One region of the Bradyrhizobium sp. Leo78 genome, then DNA from elsewhere that is predicted to be linked to it. Evidence: predicted binding sites of a transcription regulator. Region 1 holds the regulator's gene; each other region holds the start of a gene.
The links. Region 1 encodes LexA, which represses DNA repair genes until DNA is damaged. Its sites were predicted from a motif close to TGTTCNNNNTGTGTTCNG; they were not measured.
Positions count from the first base shown of each region.

Region 2: the regulator LexA is predicted to act here: its motif matches at 1,097-1,114, upstream of AC5ZG1_RS01550 (ribonuclease T2 family protein).
Region 3: the regulator LexA is predicted to act here: its motif matches at 869-886, upstream of AC5ZG1_RS16325 (DNA recombination protein RmuC).

Region 1 covers NZ_JCAMOT010000014.1:1,675-3,872, forward strand. Annotated here, with positions in the region: gene AC5ZG1_RS19000 (molybdopterin molybdotransferase MoeA) at 1-594, shown strand, start outside; gene lexA (transcriptional repressor LexA) at 796-1,497, shown strand; gene AC5ZG1_RS19010 (hypothetical protein) at 1,791-2,198, shown strand, end outside.
Region 2 covers NZ_JCAMOT010000001.1:349,909-352,106, reverse strand. Annotated here, with positions in the region: gene AC5ZG1_RS01555 (23S rRNA (adenine(2030)-N(6))-methyltransferase RlmJ) at 1-235, opposite strand, end outside; gene AC5ZG1_RS01550 (ribonuclease T2 family protein) at 369-1,052, opposite strand; gene AC5ZG1_RS01545 (hypothetical protein) at 1,171-1,641, opposite strand; gene AC5ZG1_RS01540 (hypothetical protein) at 1,813-2,103, shown strand; gene AC5ZG1_RS01535 (DUF3617 domain-containing protein) at 2,129-2,198, shown strand, end outside.
Region 3 covers NZ_JCAMOT010000011.1:7,830-10,027, reverse strand. Annotated here, with positions in the region: gene fmt (methionyl-tRNA formyltransferase) at 1-85, opposite strand, end outside; gene def (peptide deformylase) at 219-746, opposite strand; gene AC5ZG1_RS16325 (DNA recombination protein RmuC) at 917-2,125, shown strand; gene AC5ZG1_RS16320 (GIY-YIG nuclease family protein) at 2,182-2,198, shown strand, end outside.

The DNA.
Region 1 (2,198 bases):
GCGATGGCGCGTGCGGAAGGCGCTGAAGCGATCGATCTGGGGGTCGCCGCCGACACGGTTGCCGCCACCACTGACGGCATCCGCCGCGCGCATGCCGCGGGCGCCGACATCCTCATCACCACCGGCGGCGCCTCGGTCGGCGACCATGACCTCGTGAAGCCGTCGCTTGAGGCCGAGGGCGTGACCATGGCGTTCTGGAAGATCGCGATGCGGCCGGGCAAGCCGATGATGCATGGCCGGCTCGGCGCGATGCGAGTGATCGGCCTGCCCGGCAATCCGGTGTCGTCCTATGTCTGCGCCTATCTGTTCCTGGTGCCGTTGATTCGGGCCCTGCTCGGCCGCTCGGCGATTCATCACGTGACGGAAAGCGCCCTGCTCGGCCGCGATCTCGCCGCCAACGATCAGCGCGAAGATTATCTTCGTGCGCTACTCGAAGAGCGCGACGACGGCACGCTGATCGCAACGCCGGTCACCAAGCAAGACAGTTCGCTGCTTGGGAATCTCACTGCGGCGCAGGCACTTGTGATCCGTCCGCCATTCGCGCCAGCCGCAGCAAAAGGCGCGCCTTGCGACATCCTCCGATTGCCTGAATGACGCGGCGACCAGCATCTACCGGAGCATCTCTGATCGCGTTCACCAGAAATTAAGTGGTTGCGGAACACATATCGAACATATAGTGTCCGTTCATGATTTGTTTCGAAACTCGCTGTCTACGAATGGGAGTGCGTGACTCCCGAGATCAGCTCTTCTCAAGTCTCGGATCGAACGACGCTACCAACCGGGGGAATGCTCGCGATGCTTACGCGCAAACAGTATGAACTTCTGCGTTTCATCAACGAACGGCTGAAAGAGGCCGGCGTGCCTCCTTCCTTCGACGAGATGAAGGACGCGCTCGACCTGCGCTCGAAGTCCGGCATCCACCGCCTGATCACGGCGCTGGAGGAACGGGGCTTCATCCGCCGCCTGCCGAACCGCGCCCGCGCGATCGAGGTGATCAAACTGCCTGAGCTCTCCGCTGCCGGCAACGGCCGCCGCGGCTTCACGCCGAGCGTCATCGAGGGCACGCTCGGCAAGCGCACGACCAGCGCGGCCGTGGCCGAAGACGATGGCAACCGTCCCGTCGCCGTTCCCGTGATGGGCCGGATCGCGGCGGGTACGCCGATCGAGGCGCTGCAGACCCGCAGCCACACCATCAGCGTGCCGCCCGACATGCTCGGCTCCGGCGAGCATTATGCGCTCGAGGTGCGCGGCGATTCCATGGTCGAGGCCGGCATCCTCGACGGCGACATGGCGCTGATCCAGCGTAACGACACCGCCAACACCGGCGACATCGTGGTGGCGCTGATCGATGAGGAGGAAGCGACGCTGAAGCGCTTCCGTCGCCGCGGCGCGTCAATCGCGCTTGAGCCTGCCAATGCGGCCTACGAAGTCCGCATCCTGCCGCCGAACCGGGTGCGGATCCAGGGCAAGCTGATCGGGCTTTATCGCAAGTACTGAGCCGACGAGGACGCAGCAGCTCGTCTGGTACTTTGGTGGGTGATCTGCCCTCAAGGACACTGACAAGAACGATTTAGAGTGATTAGAATAAGAGCCCCGGTAAGTTCGCCGGGGCACTCTCGATGCAAGGAGATGTGCGGCAGCGCCTCCTATCGTGTTTGTGAACGGCTAGAGGGCGCGGGCCGTACAAATGCCAAGAACGGAGCAGAGGCTTATAAGTTATCGTCCACTCTGATAGAGGCCTGCGCCTCTTCCCAGGCACGGGTCGGCTATCTCGAATGAGGAGCAATCCGATGTGTGACTATAGCCTGCATGCCGTGGCGACGCGTCCCGCCCAAGTTGGAGAGACGCTTATCACCACCACCTTCCGCGGCACTTCGACCCGCGGCTTCGCTTCGGAAAGCGATCCGACGGTCGCAGTCTGCATGCTTCCCGGAACCGAACTCGCGTTCGCCGATAACGTCCGCTACGACAATCGCTGGATCTGGACCAAGACGACCGGCTTCCGTGTCGGCAAGTTCAACCAGATCGATGCGCATATTCGGGATCGTCATCACGACGCGATCGAATTCCCCGATGGCAGCCATGTGCTGGTGACCCAGCTCTGCGAAGGGCAGCGGGCGACCGTGCTGCAATTGCCAGTGACGCATCATGTTGCAGAGCCGGCACCGAAGGCGGTCGACCAGCGCCCCGCGCCGAAC
Region 2 (2,198 bases), on a different contig from region 1:
GCGGCAGCGCTTCGTTCGAGAATCGCGCCTGCATCACGCGCGCGATTCCGGTCAGCCATTCGCCGCCGCGCCGTGCCTCGTCGGAGGTGAGATCATAGAGGCCGGCGCCGGCATGGGTGTCGATGAGGCGGAGCGCCGCCGGCTTTTCCTGCAGATAGAGCAGGATTCGCACCAGCACGATGTGCTTGATGACGTCGGCAAAGCCGCCGGCGTGAAAGGCGTGACGGTAGTTCATGAGATATCTGCTGGTCTGTACACCGCACTTCTACTCGTCATGGCCGGGCTTGTCCCGGCCATCCACGCGGTCGCCGCTGTCAAGAGGGGCCTCGATGCCCGGGCAAGCCCGGGCATGACGATGGAGAGACTGTCTAACCGCCCCGGATCGGCGGCATCACCACCTGGTCTCGGCGGCAGGCGCGGCGATCGGTTTCCTCGCAGGCACGGAACTGCATGTCCTTGCTCATGCAGATCCTGACCTCGCTGAGTCGCTTGCTGTCGCAGGTCACCGAGATTGCCGAGCTGCTGAGGCCCGGATTGGCCTTGATGAAGGCTTCCTCGATTTCGCCGGGTGCGACCGTCTTTGGCTCCGACAATTGCAGGAATTCGTCAGGGATCTTCACCGCGGCGCGGGCCTTGCGGATGCTCTCGAAATAGGCGCGTGCGGGGAGGCCCGAGCAGGTGCCGTGCTTGTCCCATTCGTTGTAGATCAGCCCGGGCGCCGGCATCAGGTCGAGCATCGAGCTCATGACATTGCGGGCAAGGCGTGGCGCCGGCCGCTGGCAATATTCCGGAAAGCCGCGCTCATATTGCGGCCAGAGCCCATGCACCACGAAGGAGTAGGGGCGTCCGCCGCATTGGACCTGCGCCCGCCGGCCATCGCCGCGCTCGGAGGCGGCTTCGCAGAACGACGGCGACCAGGACAGCGCAAGCACGTAGAAATCGAACTCGCCCGGCGCGTTTTGTCGGCGGTCCTGGGCGCTGACCGGGCCAATCGCGGCAAAAAAGGCAAGGACGGAAATCAGCAGGCGGGAAACCAAGGCCAATCGAAACATCAAGCACCCCTCACACTCGACCGCGGGCGAGCCTAGCAGGGAGATGGAACATTTCAAGAACAAATTGTGATGTGACGCATTGCTTGATTAACAAGCGTCGTCACACCAGCCCTAAGGATCAAGGCCGGGCCGACTTGCAGGCGGGATTATAGGCCCAGTTGCGGTCCAGTCCGACCACGCACCATTCGACGCCCTGGCCGATGCTGGCAAATCCGCCATCCTCGATGATTGAGAAATGCACGGTGCGCACCTTGCCGTCGCTCAACACCGCGTCGCCCGAGCAGTAGCGGCGCGGGATGTTGTCGGACTGCCAGGGACGGAAGGCAGTCTCGTGGATGCGCGAATAGCCGGTGATCACCAGCGGGGAATTCCAGAACTGGCTCTCTTTTTCCTGGAACTGAGAGGCGATGGTCTGCAGCGCTGCCTCGCAGGGGGCCACCCGTCCTTCGTACTTCGGTCCGGACAGCCAGAAATTCAGCTCGAGCGGATTGGCGGCGTGGGCAGTCTGGGCGGACGCCAACAGGCCAACCAGCAGGCCGAATGCGGCGCAGAGGCCAGTTTTGGTCGAGGAACGAACAGAGTTGCGCATGAGAATCCGCCGGACAATCCAATGCGCCGGACGGTGCCGCGAAGGCCGGGCGAGGTCAAGTGCAACGCGGCAACACTGGCGGAGAACTCCGCAAATCTCCGGCCCACGATTCTTTTCACGGTCGCCCGCGCACTTTATGGTGCCGCCCAAAGATTTGAGGAGAGTCTGCAGATGCGAAAAATTCTGGCCGCTGGCATGGTTGCCGCAAGCGCAATGCTGGCCGTTGCACCGGCCAAGGCCGACTGGGTGCCCCCGTTCAAGGGCAATGATACCGGCGGCATCATTGCTTATTCGCTGGCCCAGCAGGCGGACGCCCGCCAGCTCGCGGTCGATCACTGCGCTTCCTACGGCAAGGTGGTGAAATTCCTCGCGGTGCAGCCCTATGAGGGTGGGTACGTCTCCTTCTCCTGCCGCTGGGTGCCTTGGGGCGCCGCCGAGCGGCCGCTGCGCACGCTTTATTGATCGGCACCGGTACCGGCATCGCCGCATGACGCGATATTTCGTTCTGCTCGGATCGGCCATCGGCCTGGCTGCGCTGCTGCCCGGGGCGGCCGGCG
Region 3 (2,198 bases), on a different contig from region 1:
CGATCTCGTGGCCGTGGCCGGCCAGCTCGAGCAGCGTCGGCACGGCGAAATCGGGCGTGCCCATGAAGATCAGGCGGAGCGGCATTGGTCACACTTCAAATGGTTCAGTTTTCTCCGTCATGCCCGGGCTTGTCCCGGGCATCCACGTCTTGCCTGTCGCCGACCAAGGACGTGGATGGCCGGGACAAGCCCGGCCATGACGGCGGAGAGATTGTAACCTACTCCACCGCGCGCTTGGCGGCCTTGGCGAACTTCTTCAGCACGCGGTCGCGTTTCAGCTTCGACAGATAGTCCACGAACAGGATGCCGTTCAAATGGTCGATCTCATGCTGGATGCAGGTGGCGTAGAGGCCCTCGGCATCCTCTTCATGCACCTTGCCGTCGATGTCGGTGAAGCGCACGCGCACCCGCGCCGGCCGCTCGACCTCCTCGTAATATTCGGGGATCGACAGGCAGCCCTCTTCGTAAACCGACGTCTCCTCGGACGCCGAGATGATCTCCGGGTTGATGAAGACGCGCGGCTTCGGCGTGGTCTCGCCGTTCTCGTCCTTTTTCGCGAGATCCATGGTGACCAGCCGTAGCGGCTGCGCGACCTGGATCGCGGCCAGCCCGATGCCGGGCGCCTCGTACATGGTTTCGAACATGTCGTCGACCAGCTTGCGGATCTCAGGCGTGATCTTTTCGACGCGTTTGGAAACCAGCCGCAACTGCTTGTCCGGCAGGATGATGATTTCTCTCAAGGCCATGGCGGGCGATTTAAGCGCTTGATATGCCGCGGTCAATGCGATCCGGAACCGGTTAAGACGGCCTTAACCATGTTTCTTCAGACATTGTTAACCACGAAACTTCACGGCTTGTTAACCATAAATGTTCCACTTTCGTTCGCAGCCGCCTGCGAATCGGCTATAGCGCTTGCATGAACGAGATTCTCTTCATGGTCGGCGACTGGCCGGTCCGCGTCGCGGACGCCTTGGTTGCGTTCGGCGTGCTCGTGCTCATCCTGCTCCTGACGATCGCCATCGTGATCGCGCGGTCTTCCCGGCGCGGCGCGGAACTGGCTGTCGCGCAGACCATCCGCGCCGATGAGCTGGAAGAGCGGCTGAGCGAGGTGCTGCGCGCCCAGAGCGAGGCGAGCGGCCGGGTCGATGCGATGACGCAGGCGCTCGCCGGCCGCCAGGCGGAGATGGCCCGCGCCGTCAATGAGCGGCTGGATTCGGTCACCCACCGCGTCGGCCAATCCATGGAACAGACCACGCGCCACACGATGGACAGCCTGCGCCATCTGCATGAACGGCTCGGCATCATCGACAACGCGCACAAAAACCTCACCGACCTGACGACGCAGGTGACGACGCTGCGCGACGTGCTCGCCAACAAGCAGTCGCGCGGTGCCTTCGGCCAGGCGCGGATGGAGGCGATCGTCCAGGACGGGCTGCCGAAGGGCTCCTTCGAATTCCAGTTCACGCTCTCGAGCGGCAAGCGGCCGGACTGCGTGGTGTTCCTGCCGGACCAGCGCCCGCTCTGCATCGACGCGAAATTCCCGCTGGAGGCGATGACCGCGCTGCACGACGCACGCAGCGATGAGGAACGCAAGATTGCCAGCCAGCGCCTGCGGGGCGACGTGATGAAGCATGTCAGCGACATCGCGGAGAAATACCTGATCGCCGGCGAGACCCAGGACACCGCGCTGATGTTCGTGCCGTCCGAGTCGGTCTATGCCGAGATCCATGACGGCTTCGACGATGTGATCCAGAAGGCCTACCGCGCCCGCGTAGTGCTGGTGTCGCCGTCGCTATTGATGCTCGCGATCCAGGTGATGCAGCAGATCATGAAGGACGCACGGATGCGCGATGCAGCCGACCAGATCCGCACCGAGGTGATCAAGCTCGGCGACGATCTGTCGCGGCTGCGCGACCGCGTGCTCAAGCTGCAGAACCATTTCTCGCAGGTGAACGAGGACGTACGCCAGATCCTGATCTCCGCCGACAAGATCGAAAAGCGCGCCGGCCGGATCGAGGAACTCGATTTCAGCAAGTCAGACGCCCCGGTGGAACTGCCGCGGATCGTGACCAGCGGAAGACCCGAATTGTTTCCTGTCCCGCCCAAGCTGCAGGCGGGGGAGTAGGCAACCATTGTCATCGCCCGGCTTGACCGGGCGATCCAGTATTCCAGAGACGGCAGTTGGGCACGCGCAGCTA